Regions from separate parts of the Pseudoalteromonas mucoides genome, predicted to be linked through region 2. Evidence: predicted binding sites of a transcription regulator. Region 2 holds the regulator's gene; the other holds the start of a gene.
What was found. Region 2 encodes NrdR, which represses ribonucleotide reductase genes. Its sites were predicted from a motif close to AAACACNANATNTNGTGTTT; they were not measured.

Region 1: nrdA (class 1a ribonucleoside-diphosphate reductase subunit alpha) is a predicted target of NrdR. The motif match lies at 7,978-7,997, and genes of this name have one in related genera.

What each region holds. Positions count from the first base shown of each region.
Region 1 is NZ_JBMMUC010000014.1:121,940-132,287, reverse strand. It holds gene AAEU30_RS15880 (methyl-accepting chemotaxis protein) at 1-1,166, opposite strand, end outside; gene AAEU30_RS15875 (alkaline phosphatase D family protein) at 1,532-3,895, shown strand; gene yfaE (class I ribonucleotide reductase maintenance protein YfaE) at 4,133-4,405, opposite strand; gene nrdB (class Ia ribonucleoside-diphosphate reductase subunit beta) at 4,405-5,535, opposite strand; gene nrdA (class 1a ribonucleoside-diphosphate reductase subunit alpha) at 5,603-7,888, opposite strand; gene AAEU30_RS15855 (HAD family hydrolase) at 8,267-8,950, opposite strand; gene ubiG (bifunctional 2-polyprenyl-6-hydroxyphenol methylase/3-demethylubiquinol 3-O-methyltransferase UbiG) at 8,950-9,660, opposite strand; gene gyrA (DNA topoisomerase (ATP-hydrolyzing) subunit A) at 9,849-10,348, shown strand, end outside.
Region 2 is NZ_JBMMUC010000019.1:15,898-26,245, reverse strand. It holds gene AAEU30_RS18260 (mechanosensitive ion channel family protein) at 1-91, shown strand, start outside; gene AAEU30_RS18255 (DUF1289 domain-containing protein) at 256-456, shown strand; gene nagP (N-acetylglucosamine MFS transporter NagP) at 755-2,056, shown strand; gene glyA (serine hydroxymethyltransferase) at 2,788-4,044, shown strand; gene nrdR (transcriptional regulator NrdR) at 4,161-4,610, shown strand; gene ribD (bifunctional diaminohydroxyphosphoribosylaminopyrimidine deaminase/5-amino-6-(5-phosphoribosylamino)uracil reductase RibD) at 4,612-5,736, shown strand; gene AAEU30_RS18230 (riboflavin synthase) at 5,759-6,412, shown strand; gene ribBA (bifunctional 3,4-dihydroxy-2-butanone-4-phosphate synthase/GTP cyclohydrolase II) at 6,458-7,570, shown strand; gene ribH (6,7-dimethyl-8-ribityllumazine synthase) at 7,652-8,116, shown strand; gene nusB (transcription antitermination factor NusB) at 8,132-8,542, shown strand; gene thiL (thiamine-phosphate kinase) at 8,588-9,562, shown strand; gene AAEU30_RS18205 (phosphatidylglycerophosphatase A family protein) at 9,559-10,044, shown strand; gene AAEU30_RS18200 (two-component regulator propeller domain-containing protein) at 10,075-10,348, shown strand, end outside.

The DNA.
Region 1 (10,348 bases), on a different contig from region 2:
TTGGTAAGTTCGTTTAATTCATCTTGTCCTGAGTGATTAAACCGGTACGTAAGGTTCTTTGTACGTGCTAATTTACTCACATCAGCTACAATTTCTGATAATGGTAGTGTGATGCTGTGAATAATAAACCATGAAAATAAAGCCAGAAATAAAACTTGGACCGCTAGGGTTAAAATATTGCTGTACAGCTGAGTGTGTGCTTGGTCTATTAAATTATTTTTAGTGTCGATAAGCTCTTTGAGTACAATTTCAATAGTACGCTGCTGTATGTCTGACACATTTTTAACAACCTCTGGCCAATGTGTACCTTCTATATTTAGCGGTTTGTTAACCGTTTTATATATATTTGTGCGGGCTTGTAGCGCAACTTCTTCAGATTTTAGGTAGTCCGCATTTTGTTTCATTTGAGTAAACGCAGATTGTGCATCTACAGTGGCGAAATTATAAAATAGGTTGTTATAGGTTTGAATAGCAGTGGCACTTCTGAATATTTCGCCGTATATGTATACATCCAACTGTGTGTTACTTGCCGTATTTATAAAGCTATCGTGAAATGAGCGTTCGACACTACTGGCAACTAAATAATAGTAAGCATTCGACATTTTTCCTAATTGTTGTTCACTACTGGCGATGACTACCATCTCGCTCAACGTCATTAATAATTTGCGGATCAGGTTATTAATTTCATACATTGTGTGGATTTCTCGACCAATTTGCGTCATGTATTCTTGGCTTAGGTGATTTTTTTCATCAGCAACTAGCCTGACAATCTGTAGATCGCTTAATTGCTTTTTTATTATTTCTACTTGGCTATGCAAGGTGGGAAACTGCTCAATTGTATGCTGGTTCTCAGTAATGAATTGTTTAAACTGACTTGCATTTGTTAGCGCCTTTTGTCTGTATGCAACCATTTGTTGTTGTGCCAGCTGTTTATCTGATGCTGAATCAAGATACAGCCTTGTATAAAACCCTTCTTCTAATAAGCTTGAAATTAGTGGATAAGTGACATGAGCGTAATCGAGTATTGCATCAAGCTTACTTATCGCTTGCTGCTGCGCCAAAGAGGATCGTACTTTTTCAACCGACATAAGCCCTGTAATTAGCAATGGAATGAGCACTAGCGCTAAAATTCGTGTCTTTATTTTATAGTTAGTTAGAAATGACATAATGAATTTAATCCAATGTTAATTGTTAACAATTTATCAGATTATATTTTTTTGCAATTAAATAGCAACCATTAATTAACGTAATAATAGGCCAAAGCATAAAGCTGGGTGCTAAATGTGATTAGTTAATTGTTTTATCGTGTCACTTTGATAAATGGCAAACTCTTTAAATATAAGGGATTAAAATAATGTAGAACCGTGTATTAGTGCGGATGAAGTAGGGGTCTATAAAACATGTAACCTCAGATTTGAATGAAGTTTTTATAATTTCTTAACGTTTTTATGAAAACAAATGCTGATATTTATCTAGAAAACATATATTGTTTGTCTACTGTTAACAATGTTCAATAAGTGAGATGAAAATTATGAATAAAAATATATCTCGTCGTTCAGTCCTCAAAATGCTAGCCGCAGGAGTTGTTGCTACAGGAGTTTCTGGTTGTAAGAGTCATATAGGTACTACTGCATCAGTTATAACTAGCGGAACTCAGTCGCACCATGATAATTGGCATAAAACCTACAACAGAGTTTGGCTAGGTAAACAATACTGGGCTAATCCGATGGAAGATTGGCGTGTAAATAACGGTGCCGCTGAGTGCATTACTAGAGGAGGTAATCGCAGTGTTCATTCTTTAACACATCAAATAACGAATATTGCTAAACCTTTTTCGATGTCAGTGAATGTTACTCGTTTAGAGCAAAACAGTAATGATGGTGGTGCTGGTATTCGTCTTGGCGCTAAAAGTGAACTTAATGAATATCGAAGTAACTGTTTTGTACAACAAGGTTATGATCTTGGTATTAAAAGCAACAATTTGGTGTTAGGGAATAATACAGTACCTTTAATTACTTCGGTAGCAGATCAAGGTATTACTTTAACACTGACTGGGACTCCGCAATCAGGTGCTATGGCTTTAGAGTTAACTGCGAGTTTAACGTCGTCTGGTAAAGTGATAGGTACTCTTACTCATTTGGCTGCAGCCTCAGAGTTATTAGGTAATGTGGCTTTGGTTAGTAATTTCTCGATTCCATCCGTTACATATGAAAATGCACCTGACGACAAATTAGGCGCACGTTATAAATTTAGTAATTGGACTATGCAAGGTGAAGCTTTTTCAGTAAAAGATGAACAGGCGTTTGGTCCAATACTTTGGACCATGTATTCATTAAGCGATACATTGAGTGATGAACGTTTTGTGATGAAATTGAGTGCATACACAGGGCCAATAGGTGAACAAGATAATCAGCAATTAGAACTGCAAGTACAACGTGATAATCAGTGGGTCGCTATCGATTCGCAAGTCATAGACCATGATGGCTGGTTGGCGACTTTTCGTATAGCCAATTGGGATGAAACACGCGATACGCCTTTTCGTGTTATATATCGTGAAAAACACACTGATGGTACACAAACCCCAGATATATATTCAGGGGTTATAAAAGCTAACCCAGCGAGTGAAAAATTACGAATGGCCGCGCTCACGTGTCAAAATGACTATGGCTTTCCGTACCAGCCAGTTGCTCAAAATGTCGAAAAACTAAACCCTGATTTGGTGTTCTTTTCTGGTGACCAAATTTATGAAAGCCATGGCGGGTTTGGTGTAATTCGTACTCCAGATAATTTAGCGATTTTAAATTATTTACGAAAATTCTATCAGTTTGGTTGGGCTTTCAAAGAGGTAATGCGTAATCAGCCGACAATTTGTTTACCCGATGATCATGATGTACTCCAAGGTAATTTGTGGGGTGAAGGTGGTGCTAGGATGGAAAACATTTCGAAAGACCCTACAGCGAGTGTTTTAGGCGGCTACATTGATTCTGCACGCGTCGTTAATATGGTACACAGAACGACTCTAAACCATCACCCAGATCCTCATGATCCAACACCAACCAATGGTATTAGCTCGTACTACGGGACGATGTTATACGGCGGTGTTGGTTTTGCCATACTTGCCGATAGGCAGTGGAAAAGTGGTCCAGAACGTATTAATGTTGCGGTTGGAGAAACAGGACAAGACGAAGATCCGCTTTATTATAATCCAATATTTAATCCCCCTGGCTTAGACCTGTTGGGAAACCGCCAAGAGAACTTTCTTGTGAAATGGGGTAATGACTGGCGTGGACATAAATTAAAAGCGGTTTTAAGCCAAACTGTATTTGCAGCTATTTCTACTCATCAGCCCTTACCTGATCGCTTTTTAAAATACGATTTCGATTCAAGTGGTTGGCCTGCCTCTGCGCGTAACCGTGCAATTGATGCAATGCGTGACTCTATGGCGTTACATATTTGTGGTGATACCCATTTAGGTTCTTTATCGCAATATGGCGTAAATCAGCAAAGAGATAGCAATTGGGCTTTTTGTACGCCAGCTATTTCTGCCGGTTGGCCAAGGTGGTGGAAGCCTGACTCTATGAAGATGCCTTATCAAAATCGCCCTGCACATGGGCTTGCTGAAACAGGCGAGTACAATGATACCTTTGGTAATAAAATTTATGTCTATGCGGTTGGTAATCCAGAGGTTGGAAAATCAAATAATCGCTATGTGAAAGCACATGAGAAAGGGAGTGGTTTTGGTTTTATTACCTTTGACTCTAGAAACCTCACCTACACAATGGAAGCATATCGCTTTTTAATTGATGTAGCTGATAGTAAGGCAAGTAACCAGTTCCCAGGTTGGCCTGTTACAATTCATCAGCAAGAAAACAAAGGCCTAAATTTATTAAGCTAAAATTAAATTGAAGCGTAAGTATTGTAGGTTTTTATAACTTGCAATAGGTAATATCTAAAGGGTTTATAATAGCGCTTAGGTCTTAATTGTAAGATGAATTAATGGTTTATTTGGGGGGAAATATAGAGGATTAATTCAAGGGGTGTTAGTAAATTGGCAATGCCCCTTGTAATTAACTTCAAATAGACTGCCAGGTTTATCTTATCTAATGGGTGTATTTGTCTGCTAGTGAGTGCTTTATTCTAAAGTGATAGCGATATCGCCGTCGGGTTTACAACAACAAAGCAATACTTCACCTTCACGGACAAACGCGAGGGGTTCTTGGTTATATATGATGCTGCCTTTAGTTAATTTCACTCTACAGGCTCCACAATATCCTTCACGACATTGATATGAAACCGTTAGTTTATTGTGTTCGAGGCAATCTAAAAGAGAAGGGCAGCCAGAGTCAAAGCTTACATTCTGGCTGCTATCTGTAAGGTCAACCCTTACAGTTGTACTGTCAGTCATTACAGATCAAAATCACCAAAGTCAGACGCATCAACTTGCGAATCTATTTGACCAACAAGGTAAGAGCTGATCTCGGCTTCTTGTGGTGCTACTTGAACGTTATCAGAAACCAACCAAGAGTTTATCCATGGAATTGGGTTACTGTTATTAGCAAACTGTGTAGGCAGACCTACAGCACTCATCCGTGCATTAGTGATGTATTCAACATATTGGCAAAGAATATCTTTGTTAAGACCAATCATTGAGCCATCTTTGAACAGGTACTCAGCCCATTCTTTTTCTTGCTCAGCGGCATCAACAAACATTTTAATTGCTTCGTCACGGCATTGTGCTGCGACGATAGCCATTTCAGGGTCGTCTTTACCATCTTGCATAATATTTAAAATATGCTGAGTGCCAGATAAGTGCAATGCTTCATCACGCGCTATGAGCTTGATGATTTTGGCATTACCTTCCATTAATTCACGCTCTGCAAAGGCAAATGAACAAGCAAAACTAACGTAAAAACGAATCGCTTCTAAAATATTAACTGACATCATGGCAAGGTATAGCAACTTCTTCAGCTCAAATAAGCTAATGTGTACTGTTTCACCATTTAACTCGTGCTTACCTTCACCGTAAAGGTTGTAGATAGCTACTTTATTGATCAGTTCGTCATAATATTTAGTCACTGCATCAGCGCGCTCACTGATTTTATCGTTACTTACAATATCATCAAAAATGAGCTCAGGTGATTGCGTCACGTTACGAATAATATGTGTGTATGAACGGCTATGAATTGTTTCGCTGAATGCCCATGTCTCAATCCAGGTTTCAAGCTCTGGAATAGATACAATGGGTAGTAAGGCAACATTTGGAGAGCGCCCTTGAACACTATCAAGTAACGTTTGGTATTTTAAGTTACTTAAGAATATATGTTTTTCGTGCTCTGGCAGCGCTTGAAAGTCTAACCGATCTTTACTTACATCTACTTCTTCAGGACGCCAGAAGAATGATAACTGTTTCTCGATTAATTTTTCAAAGATAGGATATTTTTGTTGGTCATAACGAGATACGTTAACTGTTTGGCCGAAAAACATCGGTTCTTGTAATTGGTTATTATGGTTTCGGCTAAAAGTAGTATAAGACATAGGTTCACTCAAAAAACTAACAGGGCAAAGCGGGCATAAAGCCCGCTGTGATTTTATTTAAAAATTTTTATATTTTACACGCACCGCCTGCGCAATCATCATCTTCTACTTGCGGGGCAAGCTCATCTTGTGAATCTGATGCACCGTCACGGGTGTTGTGGTAATACAAGGTTTTTACGCCAAGCTTATAAGCAGCAAGTAAGTCTTGCAGTAATACCTTCATAGGTACTTTACCACCTTCAAACTTATTTGGATCATAATTTGTATTTGCAGAAATAGTTTGATCAACAAACTTTTGCATAATACCTACAAGTTGCAAGTACCCTTGGTTTGAAGGAATATCCCACAATAACTCATAGTTTTCTTTTAAGCGGTCATACTCAGGTACAACTTGTTTTAAAATACCATCTTTACTTGCTTTAACGCTGATATGACCACGTGGTGGCTCAATACCATTTGTTGCGTTTGAGATTTGTGAAGATGTTTCTGACGGCATCAAGGCTGAAAGCGTTGAATTTCGCATACCGTGCTCTTTAATGCTCGCACGTAATGCATCCCAATCTAAATGCAGTGGCTCGTCACATATTTTATCCAAGTCTTTTTTATACGTATCAGTTGGCATTATACCTTGTGAGTAAGTTGTTTCATTAAACTTAGGACATGCACCACGCTCTTTTGCAAGCTCGTTTGATGCTTTCATAAGGTAATATTGAATTGCTTCAAATGTTTTGTGGGTAAGTGCATTGGCACTGCCATCTGAGTAACGCTTACCATTTTTAGCTAAGTAGTATGCGTAGTTGATAACACCTATACCCAGAGTACGACGACCCATAGTCGCATTTTTAGCTGCAGGCACTGGGTAGTCTTGGAAATCAAGTAAGTTGTCTAGTGCACGTACCGCAAGCTCTGCAAGCTCTTCTAATTCGTCAAGTGATTCAATTGCGCCTAAGTTAAAAGCAGAAAGCGTACATAAGGCAATCTCACCTTCTTCATCATTTACATTGCTCAGTGGTTTAGTTGGTAATGCAATTTCTAAACATAAGTTAGATTGACGAATCGGTGCAACCTTCGAAATAAATGGGCTGTGCGTATTACAGTGATCAACGTTTTGTAAATAAATACGGCCAGTGCTGGCACGCTCTTGGGCAAACATTGAAAACAGCTCAATTGCTTTTATACGCTTTTTACGAATTGACTCATCTTGCTCATACTGAACATATAAACGATCGAATTCATCTTGATCTTCGAAGAATGCATCGTAAAGACCAGGTACATCAGATGGGCTGAACAAGGTAATATAATCATCTTTGATCAGACGTGCATACATTAGTTTATTAAATTGTACGCCGTAGTCTAAGTGACGAACACGGTTATCATCAACACCACGGTTATTTTTAAGTACGAGTAGGTTTTCTACTTCTAAATGCCATAATGGGTAGAATAATGTTGCTGCACCACCACGGACACCACCTTGTGAACAACTTTTAACAGCTGTTTGAAAGTGCTTATAAAATGGAATACAGCCTGTATGGTATGCTTCACCATTGCGAATAGGGCTACCTAAAGCACGAATTCGACCAGCATTAATACCAATACCTGCGCGTTGCGATACATATTTTACAATGGCAGAAGAAGTCGCATTGATAGAATCAAGGCTGTCACCACATTCAATTAAAACACATGAACTAAATTGACGTGTTGGTGTACGTACCCCCGCCATAATTGGCGTTGGTAATGAAATTTTAAACATTGATACCGCATCATAAAAACGCTTGATGTAATCTAAACGCGTTTCTTTTGGGTAATCCGAGAACAAACTTGCAGCAACAAGAATATATAAAAACTGTGCACTTTCGTAAATTTCACCCGTCACACGGTTTTGTACTAAATACTTACCTTCTAGCTGCTTTACAGCTGCGTAGCTGAAGTTTAAATCTCGGCTATGATCAAGGTAGTTATCTAGCTCGTCAATTTCTTGCTCTGTGTAATCAACCAGTAGATGTGCATCATAACGCTTGTCTTCTACTAACTTAGTAATGTGATCATATAAACGTGGTGGCTCAAATTGGCCATACGCTTTTTTACGTAGATGGAATACAGCTAAACGAGCCGCTAAATATTGATAATCAGGGCTGTCTTTAGAGATTTGATCCGCAGCCGCTTTGATAATTGTTTCATGGATGTCTTCAGTGCGAATACCATCATAAAACTGGATATGCGACTTTAACTCTACTTGAGAAACAGAGACGTTATTTAAACCTTCGGCGGCCCACTCAATAACGCGATGAATTTTATCAAGATCAAGTGACTCTTTACGGCCGTCACGTTTGCTTACAGATAGCTGTTGGTTCATAGTTTTGCCTGTATTCCTTGGGAAATATAGTCTTAGAAAATTATTATTCTAGTTATAAAGTTAAAAGCGAATTTAATTGAATAACATTTAGCCACAATATCTGGTGCTCTTCAAATTCTAGATCACAAGATAGTGTGGTCTGCGATCATTTGCAAGGGACAGAAATGAGCCCCTTTGTGGATAAGTTTGGGATAACATGCTTGTGTTAGTAGCCATTAACCTTTGACCTTTTGATTAAGGTGAAATTTATAAAAAGCAACTCAAGATCTATTAAATTTAGTCATTTTAAAAATAAATTTTGGCTGCTTTTTTTATCAACACAGTTTGAGCTAATTTTAGACTAATCACAACATATAGTGTTTTTAAATTGTTAATGCACTATATATGGTTAAATCCATCAATTGGGCTTTGCCAGTTAAAATCTGCATTCCAACTTAATGCCTCTGCTTCACTTGGCACATAACCCCACAGTGCGGTCGCGCTGTGCATATTGGCGGCTTTTGCAGCTTCTATATCACGTTGTGCATCGCCGATATATAAACAGCGGGTAGGCTCGACACCTAAAAGCTCGGCAGTATGCAATAAAGGCAAAGGGGAGGGCTTTGCAATATTAAGGGTATCACCACTGACTAAAGCGTGAGTATCTTTGAGCTCAGGTATTTGGGCAACTAATGGCTGAGTAAGAAACTCTGGCTTATTTGTCATGATCCCCCATTTGATGTTTTGTTGGTCAAGGGCTAATAACAATTGCGCGACGCCGGTGAAGCACTGACTATGAGCTGCGATATTAGCACTGTAGGCATCAAGTAACTGCTGACGAAGCTCATTTTGGTCTTGCCGTGATTGCCATAACTGACCAAAACCGGCTTCTAAAAGTGCTACTGCACCATTGGAGGCGGCAGGGCGGTATATGTCTGCAGTGACTAAGGGCATTAAATGTGCTTTGAGAACACTATTAAGCGCAGCACCTAAATCATCCGCTGTATCAAGTAGGGTACCGTCTAAATCGAAAATAAACGCATCATATTCAATTGTTTGCTCTGTTTTATTGAAACTTACCATTAGGCAAGCTTCTCAAAGTGTAGAATATAATTAACGCTTACATCACTATTTAGTGTGTATTGCTTTGATAGTGGGTTGTAATTTAAACCCGTACTAGCGCGCACTTTCAAGCCAGCTTGTTCGGCCCAAGTAATTAATTGTGCGGGTTTGATAAACTTTTTGTGATCGTGAGTACCTTCAGGCACCATTTTTAAAAGCTTTTCTGCACCGACAATAGCGAATAAATACGCTTTAGGGGTTTTATTCAAAGTTGAAAAAAATACGTCAGCCCCCGGTTTTGCCAGTGCTGCCACAGCATGGATAATTGAGGCTGGATCAGGGACGTGTTCAAGCATTTCCATACACGTAATTAGATCAAAACGTTCAGGGTGTTGTTGTGCGTATTGCTCTGCAGGTACTTTAATGTAATCAACATTCACTCCGGTTTCTAAACTATGCAACTTTGCCACGGTTAACGGCTCTTGCCCCATATCAATACCGGTCGCTTTAGCGCCCATACGGGCCATACTTTCTGTTAAAATTCCGCCACCACAGCCAACATCAAGTACTTCTTTATCAAATAAACCGTGAGCTTTGTCTGCTATAAAGTCTAATCGTAATGGGTTAATCTCATGAAGGGGTTTAAATTCGCCTTCGCGGTCCCACCACCTTTCGGCAATGGCTTCAAACTTTGCAATTTCTGCACTATCTACATTTTGATGTTCGGTCATAAAATACTTCCTCGTCAATCTGAGGCCATTATATAGGGCTAAATTAATAAATCGCAAAGATTTAGCGCCTGTAAATCTAAATTAATTGTGGTAGCATGGTCTATTAGAATACGTTTAATAACAACAAATACTCTATAACGCCTTTAAAACGGCACTTGTGAGTTAATACTGAAGGAATGTGATATCAAATGACTGATCTCGCCAATGAAATTCTGCCAGTCAATATTGAAGACGAGTTAAAAACGTCCTACCTAGATTACGCGATGAGCGTAATTGTTGGGCGTGCATTACCTGACGTGCGTGATGGTTTAAAACCAGTTCACCGCCGCGTTTTGTTTGCAATGAACGAGCTTAGTAATGATTGGAATAAACCATATAAAAAATCGGCACGTGTTGTCGGTGACGTAATTGGTAAATACCATCCCCATGGCGACAGTGCGGTTTATGACACCATAGTCCGTATGGCCCAGCCATTCTCTTTACGTTATATGTTAGTAGACGGCCAAGGTAACTTTGGTTCTGTTGATGGTGACTCTGCGGCAGCAATGCGTTATACCGAAGTACGTATGGCAAAAATGTCGCATGAATTATTAGCCGATCTTGAAAAAGAGACCGTAGACTTTGTACCTAACTATGATGGTACTGAGCAAATCCCTGATGTGTTACCAACGAAAGTTCCTAACCTATT
Region 2 (10,348 bases):
TCCATTCCCAATTCGCACGCTTGATTTTGGTATAAAAGGGGGTGAAAAACTCGATGCCATGATCAGTGAAAAACGAAATGATGAAGATTAAATAATACCATGTACATAAAGTGCACTTGTATGCGCTTTATGTACTTTTTACTCAGCGGCCATACATATTTACATACCACGGCAATCAATTTGTCGCTGATAGAGTGAATTTCTTAGTAAAATAGACTAGGTTTATTGCAGCTATTAAACGTTAGAAGTTTAATTATGGATAACCTTCAAAACCTACCGCCTGACAATCCATGTATAAGATGCTGCTGTTTAGATGATAAAGACACGTGTATAGGATGTTTTAGAACGCTTGATGAAATACTGAACTGGCATAACGCATCAACAGAGCAGAAAATACAAATAATAGCGGCATGTAAAGTGCGTAAAACGCGCTGTAAAAATAAAGGTTTGAGCTAAGTTTAAACCTTTATTTATGCTTTTTAGAATAACGAACTGTTTTTCCTCGGGGAGCGCCTGCAAGTTATAAACTGCATTTTTTAACTCTTCTAATTAAATTTTATCGCTTTGTATTATAAACCTGATTTTTCTATCGTTTATTTATCAAGCTGAAAAATGATAGCGCTGTCATTTTTGTTGGTGTATGATTAATTTTATGTAATAAATATGGTTTTAGTATTGCTATACCTTAGGTTTACAAAGTTTTTAAGGTGTACGGCTAAAATAATTAATTAAAATAAACTGGTGAGATAAAACTATGGAAGCAACCGTCGAGTGTGAAGCAAATACGAAGCATAGTATTTGGCTACCAATGACATTGGCAGGATCAATGTTCTTTATATTAGGGTGTATAACCTGGCTTAATGGTGCAATTACTCCATTTTTACAACAAATGTTGGTGTTATCTCCGCTGCAAGCATCGTTTATTATCTCTTCATTTTACATTGCAGTAACGGTTGCGGGCATCCCGTCAGCGATGCTTATTAAGCGAGTGGGTTATAAAAGTGGGATGGCGATAGGTTGTGCGGTAATGGCAGCCTCTGCTTTGATGTATATACCTGCTGCGAAGCTGCAAATGATTGAAATATTCTTATTTGCTCAGCTAATGATCGGTGTTGGGCAGACCATTTTACAAACAGCGATAAATCCATATGTGGTAAAAATGGGTTCGGAAAAATCAGCGGCAGTACGCGTATGTATTATGGGCCTATTAAACAAATTTGCAGGGGTTATTGTACCTGTTATTTTTGCAGCTGTAGTCGTGAGTGGTGTTGTGGCTGATGGCGAACAATTATCGCAAGCGCAAAAAGATGCTATGGCTAACAGTTTAATTTTACCTTATTTAGCTATTGCCGGGTTTATCTTATTGTTTGCTTTATTTGCTAAGTTTGCGCCATTACCTGATTTAGTATTCGAAGAGTCAGAAGGTTCAGGTAAAGGTGAAGTAAAACAAGCTCTGCAACATCCTCACTTAGTATTTGGTGTGATTGGTATTGCTCTTTATGTTGCGGTAGAAGTTATCGCTGCTGATACAATAGGCTCATACGCACTGCAAATAGGTATTGCTGATTACTCAGTGATGACTTCTTATACTATGGCTTGCATGTTAATTGGTTATGGCATTGGTATAGCCCTTATTCCACGTTTTATGTCGCAGCAAAATGCACTTGTTATGTCAGGAATTGCAGGTATCGTTACCGTGCTTGCTGTTGTATTTGGTAGTAATGATTCATTTATTATTGCTAACTTATTATTAGTCCCATTCGGCGGACCTGAATTACCAGACCCACTTTTATGTATTGCATTACTTGGCTTTGCTAATGCTATGGTATGGCCAGCAATTTGGCCTTTAGCACTGGCAGGACTTGGGCGCTTAACGGGCACTGCTTCTGGTTTACTTATTATGGGTATTGCTGGTGGTGCATTAGGACCATTACTAATTGGTTTAGGTAATGTTGCAGGTCTGGGCCCACAAGGCGCATACGTGGTAATGATCCCCAGTTATTTGTTTATTTTATTTTATGCGTTTAAAGGTCATAAAATGAAGAGTTGGAAGTAGAGTTAAGTTAGCGAGAATATAGCTAGCTAAGAAAGTGTTAGCTTCCAAGAGCGCGGTTTTAACCGCGCTTTTTCTTGGTCTCGCAAATTAAACCATAGATCGAGAGCGTCTGTTTAATACCCGAAGAGCTAAAATTAATAGCGCAATTAAGCAAATGATTACTCCTGTAATAGTTACCCCTTGATGTGGCACCCAACGTATTATCAATAAACCAAATGTGAGTAATATAAAAGGTTTGAATTCATAGTAGTAATAGTGTTTTTTAACTCTGATTCGATTTACTTTATGGTCAACACGGCGCGCGTTTGAGCGTAAACGCCAGATATTAGCACCATAAAAAAACATCATAATGCCCAATAAGGTGCTAATCAAAGAGTTACCGATTAGTAAACAACCTGCACCAAAGAGAAAACTTAAATAGGGAATTGATTCATATATAGGTTTAGCGATCATAATACTTCGTACCATCATCCTTGACTGTAACTTAATTATTTATTGTACCTTAAGTAGAAGCCAAAGCAATTTATTAACATATTTAAATTATAAATGTCTGAATGTTTCGTTAATTAGTAATTTTTATGTTTCTATAAAAAAATATCATTACAAAAACACTGTGAATTAATTTCAATCCCTGTTTAAATATGTTCAAGATAAGAGCATAGGCAAATTGACGTTTTCAGCGTATAATTCAGCCTTTAAAAAATACCATACACGTTGCCCTAGGAGCCCCCATGTTAGAACGTAGCATGAATATTTCGGATTTTGATCCAGAGTTATTTGCAGCAATCAATAAAGAAACTGCACGTCAAGAAGAGCACATTGAATTAATTGCCTCTGAAAACTACTGTAGCCCACGCGTACTAGAAGCGCAGGGATCACAGCTTACAAATAAATATGCAGAAGGCTACCCGGGCAAGCGTTACTACGGTGGTTGTGAGCACGTTGACGTGGTTGAGCAATTGGCTATTGACCGTGCAAACGAATTATTTGGTTCTGATTACGCAAACGTACAACCACATGCGGGTTCACAAGCAAACGCAGCTGTTTTTTTAGCGCTTTTAGAAGCTGGCGATACAGTACTAGGTATGAGCTTAGCTCATGGTGGTCACTTAACGCATGGTTCACATGTAAGTTTCTCAGGTAAACTTTACAATGCAATCCAATACGGACTAGATGAAGCGACTGGCGAAATCGATTACGCTCAAGTTGAAGCGTTAGCACTTGAACACAAACCAAAAATGATTATCGGTGGCTTCTCAGCATACTCTGGTATCGTTGATTGGGCTAAATTCCGTGAGATCGCAGATAAAGTAGGTGCTTACTTATTTGTAGATATGGCTCACGTTGCAGGTTTAATCGCTGCAGGTGTTTACCCAAGCCCAGTTCCTCATGCTCACGTTGTAACAACAACGACGCACAAAACATTAGCAGGCCCACGTGGTGGTTTGATCATCTCTGCATGTGGTGACGAAGCTATCTACAAAAAGCTTAATAGCGCTGTGTTCCCTGGTGGCCAAGGTGGTCCTTTATGCCATATCATTGCTGCAAAAGCAGTGGCATTTAAAGAAGCACTACAACCTGAGTTTAAAGTTTACCAAACACAAGTTGTTAAAAATGCCCAAGCTATGGTTGCAGTAATGCAAGAGCGCGGCTATAAAATCGTTTCTGATAAAACAGAGAACCACTTGTTCTTACTTGATTTAATCGATAAAGACATCACTGGTAAAGATGCAGACGCTGCCCTTGGTAATGCTAACATCACCGTAAATAAAAACTCGGTACCAAACGATCCGCGTTCACCATTTGTTACTTCAGGCCTACGTATTGGTTCACCTGCAATCACTCGTCGTGGCTTTAAAGAAGCTGAGTCAAAAGAACTTGCTGGTTGGATTTGTGACGTACTAGACAACATCAACGATGAGTCAGTACAAGCGCAAGTAAAAGAGAAAGTTCAAGCTATCTGTAAAAAATTACCTGTTTACGCTTAATCTAATTAGTTTAAGTATATAAACAGTAATTTAGATAACAAGAGCGATGTTTTTTGTTATTATAAAGGCCGCCCTTAAGCGGCCTTTTTAGTTTTTTGAATCGGAAGCAGACACCTATGCATTGTCCATTTTGCACCGCAAAAGATACCAAAGTGATAGATTCACGTTTAGTTGGCGGTGGTCACCAAGTACGACGTCGTCGCGAATGTAACGAATGTCATGAGCGCTTTACGACCTTTGAAGGGGCTGAGCTGGTGATGCCAAGAGTAATTAAGCAAGATGGTAGCCGTGAGCCTTTCAATGAAGATAAACTGCTCAATGGCTTACACCGAGCACTAGAAAAACGCCCTGTTAGTACTGAGCAAGTGGATGAAGTTGTCAATATTATTAAATCACAGCTACGTGCCACCGGAGAGCGTGAAATCTCAAGTCATTTAATCGGTGAATGCATTATGGAGTCATTAAAAAAACTCGATAAAGTAGCTTATGTTCGCTTTGCTTCTGTGTATCGCTCGTTTGAAGATATACGTGAGTTTGGTGAAGAAATAGCACGTTTGGGCGATTAATATGCAATTTACAGAGCAAGATCACTCTTATATGAGCCGCGCTATTGAACTGGCAAAGCGTGGTCGCTTCACTACAACCCCGAACCCGAATGTTGGCTGTGTTTTAGTCAAAGACGGCAATGTTGTTGGTGAAGGCTTTCATCAATTAGCAGGGCAAGGCCATGCTGAAGTGAATGCTTTAGCAATGGCAGGGAGGGAGGCAAAAGGCGCTACCGCCTATGTTACCCTTGAGCCATGTAGCCACTTTGGCCGTACGCCACCGTGTGCAGAAGCTTTAAAAAACGCTGGAGTGAGTAAAGTAATCGCAGCCATGGTCGATCCTAACCCGCAAGTAGCAGGAAAGGGGTTAGCAATTTTAGCTGATGCAGGAATTGAGGTGGCATCAGGGTTACTTGAACAACAAGCGCGGCTATTAAACCGCGGTTTTTTAAAGCGTATGGAGCATAAGCTTCCATTTGTAACCTGTAAAATTGCAGCCAGCCTTGATGGTAAAACGGCATTACAAAATGGTCAAAGCAAATGGATTACCTCAACTAAAGCTCGTCACGATGTGCAATTATACCGCGCCCAAAGCTGCGCGATTTTAACTGGCGCAGATACAGTGTTGGTTGATGATGCTAAATTAAATGTACGTCAAAATGAGTTGCCACAGAACCTGCCCACAGAGCTTCCACTGCGCCAACCTATTCGAATTATTGTTGATTCACAAAATCGATTAACACCAGAGCTTGCTCTATTTAGCATTGAAAGTGACATAATAATTCTAACCACACAGCTTGATAAATCCAAGCAGTGGCCGCATTACGTAAAGCATATTGTCGTGCCAGAGAAAGAACAAAAAGTTGATTTATTAGCTGCTTTAAAGTTACTGGCACAACAACAAATTAACTCTATTTGGTTAGAAGCTGGTGCGACTCTGGCAGGCGCAATGACTGAGCAAAATTTAATAGATGAGTTTGTAGTTTATCTTGCCCCTAAATTATTAGGAAATGACGCGAAAAGTTTACTAAACTTTGCAACGCTGACTAGTATGCAAGATACTATTAACCTCGCTATTACAGATTGCACACTGGTGGGAGATGATATTCGTATCACCGCAGGTGTTAATGCAATGAAATCGTCTTAACTTATTATTGAGAGTAATCATTATGTTTACTGGTATTATTGAAGCAACTGGGGTCATTAGCGATTTGCGAAAAACCCAAGGCGATTTAGCTATTCGTATTCAAAGCAACGACTTAGATATGTCGGACGTTAAACTTGGTGACAGTATTGCCACTAATGGTGTTTGTTTGACCGTTGTTGCTAAGCACGATAATGGTTTTAGTGCTGATTTATCAAATGAAACAATCAGCCTTACTGGGTTTGCACATTATCAACAAGGGCAAAAAGTTAATCTTGAAAAAGCCATGCAGCCAGTATCTCGTTTGGGCGGCCATCTAGTTTCTGGGCATGTTGATGGTATAGCGACGATTACCAGCATCACAACGAATGCTCGTGCAACAGAGTATTGGCTTACCACAGATACCGAGTTAATGAAGTATATACCTTACAAAGGCTCGGTGTGTGTAGACGGTATTAGCTTAACTGTTAACGCAGTTGAAGGTAATAAATTTAAGCTCACTATCGTTCCGCATACAGCAGAACAAACAACGATTGCTGATTTTAAAGTGGGCACTCAAGTAAACTTAGAAGTAGATCAAATAGCCCGTTATTTAGAGCGCTTGATCAAAGGTGCAGAACAGCCAGCAGGTTCAGATATTTCAATGAGCTTATTAGCTCAAGCTGGTTTTATAAAGTAAGAATAAAAAGCCCAATACACTCCACAACTTAATTATGAGTAGATTATGAATTTACACAGCGCACAAGAAATTATTGATGACATTAAAGCCGGTAAAATGGTTATTTTAATGGATGACGAAGACAGAGAAAATGAAGGTGATTTAATTATTGCAGCTGAGCATATTAGTGCTGAAGCAATTAACTTTATGGCGACCCATGGTCGCGGTCTTATCTGTTTGACGATGACGCAAGAGCGCTGTGAGCAACTTGATTTACCCTTGATGGTAAAAAATAACGGTGCTGCATTTTCTACTAACTTCACTATGTCGATTGAAGCATCGAAAGGTGTGACAACAGGAATTTCTGCCGCTGATCGTGCGCGTACAGTACAAGCTGCCATTGCAAAAGGTGCAGTTCCATCAGATATCGTACAACCTGGGCATATTTTCCCAATAATGGCTCAGCCTGGCGGCGTCCTAACGCGTGCTGGTCATACAGAAGCTGGTTGTGATTTAGCGCGTTTAGCAGGTCTAGAGGCATCATCGGTGATTGTTGAAATTCTCAATGCAGATGGCACCATGGCGCGTCGCCCAGATTTAGAAATATTCGCTAAAGAACATAACATTAAAATTGGTACTATCGCTGATTTAATTGAATACCGTAACATCAACGAAACCACGATTGAGCAAGTTGCTAAATGCAAACTACCTACTCAACATGGTGAGTTTGACTTAGTAACGTATAAAGACACCATTGATGGTCAACTCCATTACGCTTTATTAAGTGGTGAAATTAAAGCCGATGAGCCAACGCTTGTGCGCGTTCACTTGCAAAGTACCTTTAATGATATTTTGTTATCAGATCGCAGTGCTGACCGAAGCTGGGGTTTATCAGAGGCCATGGCTTATATTGCAAAGCACCAAGGTGCATTGGTTATACTTGGTAAACAAGAATGCACAGAAGAATTAGAAGCGACAGTAAAAGCATTTGCCGCAGAAGATGTGGGTGAAAGTGTTAGTCATCGTAAATTCCAAGGTACATCGCGTACTGTTGGCGTGGGCTCACAAATATTGGCTGACTTAGGTATTAAACAAATGCGTTTGATGAGCCGACCGAAAAAGTACCATGCACTTTCTGGCTTCCACCTTGAAGTAGTTGACTATGTAGAGCCGCAATAAGCTAGGCTATTTTTTTATTTTTATGCTATGATGCGCTGCAATTTTTGCGCAATCGCTTGAACTTATTTTTAGGGTTATCGAATGAAAATTATCGAAGGTAATAAATACGCTCCGGGCAAGAAATTTGCCATTGTCATTTCACGCTTCAATGACTTTATTGGTAGCAGCCTATTAGCAGGCGCTGTTGATGAATTAAAGCGCACTGGTGGTGTATCAGAAGACGATATCACAGTGGTATATGTACCTGGTGCGGTTGAGTTACCTTTAGCAGCGAAACGCGTTGCAGCAAAAAAAGAGTATGATGCAATCATCGCCTTAGGCGTTGTGATCAGAGGTGGTACACCACACTTTGATCTCGTTGCTGGCGAATCAAATAAAGGCTTGGCGCAAGTGTCGCTTGAGTATGATATCCCGGTTGCATTTGGCGTATTAACCACAGAAAGCATTGAGCAAGCGATTGAACGCGCTGGCACCAAGATGGGCAACAAAGGTGGCGAAGCTGCTTTAGGTGCGCTTGAAATGGTTAATGTGTTAGATAAAATTTAAGTTTAAGGAATTTTTGTGAAACCAGCAGCAAGACGTAAAGCACGTATCTTAGCACTTCAAGCCGTTTATTCTTGGCAACTAAGTGGCAATGCAATTGCCGATATCGAACAACAAATGTTGATCGAAAACGACGTGACTAAAATCGACGTTGAATATTTTAAAGATCTCGCTCGTGGCGTTGCTGTAAATAAAACGCAACTAGACGAAGCTGTCTCTCCACATCTTACTCGTCCATTTGATGAGTTAGATATGGTTGAAAAGGCGATCTTACGTCTGAGCGCTTATGAGCTAAAATTCCGCGAAGATGTACCATACAAAGTAGCAATCAATGAAGGTATTGAGCTTGCTAAAATCTTTGGCGCAGAAGACAGCCATAAGTTTGTCAATGGTGTATTAGATAAAGCAGTTAAGCAATTACGTAAGTAATCTTACTGCTAAAAGGAGAGCCGGCATAGGCCGGCTTTTTTGTGTATGAAGGAATTTGAATTAATTAACCGCTACTTTAAAGGTCGTGGCATTACACGTCGTGATGTAAACCTTGGAATTGGCGATGACTGCGCTTTAGTAACTGTACCTGAGAACTGCCAGCTGGCAGTAACCACTGATACCTTAGTGAGTGGCGTACACTTTTTTGATGATATCTCTCCTCGCGCTTTAGGGCATCGCGTTTTAGCGGTTAACTTAAGTGATTTAGCTGCAATGGGCGCAGAGCCTACTTGGGTATCTGTTGCACTAACATTACCTAATATTGATGTTGAATGGCTCGAAGAGTTCACCGAAGGCATGCATGAAATTGCCGAATATTTTAATGTACAAATAATTGGTGGTGATACTACTCAAGGTCCACTATCAATTACTATATGTGCAAAAGGCACCATTCCACAAGGTACTGCATTAAGACGCAGTGGCGCAAAGGTCGGTGATTGGATTTATGTTACCGGTCCCTTGGGGGATGCGGGGCTAGCCATTGAGGCGCGTAAGCAAGGCTTCGATGTTGCACCAGAGCACCTTCGTTATATTAATCAACGCTTTGACTACCCTACGCCACGAGTGGCTGCAGGGCAAGTGCTAAGAGGAGCGGCTTCAGCTGCTATTGATATCTCAGATGGCTTAATGGCTGATCTAGGCCATATCTTAGCAATGTCTCAAGTAAGCGCGCATATCAACGTGGATAAAGTGCCGACCTCAGATGCAATGCGTGATACGCTAAATAAAACACAGCAACTGCCTTTTATCTTAAATTATGGCGATGATTATGAACTTTTGTTCACGGTCCCAGATGATAATAAAAGTATGTTGGAATTAAAACTGCGCCAATATGGAGTTGAAGCAAGCTGTATTGGCCAAATAAAAAGTGGTGAAGGGCAGATCGAGTTGATGCTTGATGGTGAAAAGCTTGAATATCAAGAAACAGGCTTTGAACACTTCTCCAAGGAGCCGGTTTGAGTAACCCTTCAAAGTTTAATTTAAAGCGCCCACACCAATTTTTTGGTTTGGGTTTTGGTTTAGGGCTCGCACCTAAAGCACCCGGTACATTTGGTACCTTTGCAGCATTGCCGTTTATTTTTATCACTATGCACTATCCACTGTGGCTACAAATAGTTTTTGCTGTTGTTATTAGTGTATTTGGTGTTTGGGCATGTGGTAAAACAGCTGACGATTTGGGAGTGCATGATCACCCTGCGATCGTTTGGGACGAAGTCGCCGGTTTTTATATTACTATGTTAGGTGCGGCACTGAGTTGGCAATCCTTACTTGTTGGTTTTTTATTGTTCCGCTTTTTTGATATTGCCAAGCCAGGCCCTATTCGCATCCTAGATAAACGAATGCATGGTGGTGTTGGTATAATGGCCGATGATGTTTTAGCGGGGATATTTTCATTAATTTGCGTGCAAGCACTTTTAAAAATAGGCTACTTACCCCTTTAACCCTAGTTTTTGCAACGAGGTATTGACGTTATGATGCGATTTTTTTTGGTTGTTATATTACTGCTTTGCAGTATGCCAAGCAGTGCGTCAATTACCGACTATGTAGTAAAGCAATGGAATATTCAAAACGGCTTACCTTCGCAGTCCTTAAAAAGTGTTGTGCAAGATGAGCAAGGTTATATGTGGCTGGGTACGCAGTTCGGCTTGAGTCGATTTGATGGGAATACCTTTACTAATTACAATACGTTAAACAGTCCTTTCTTACCTAGTAATGGAATCAATAAGCTACTCATTGATAGTGATG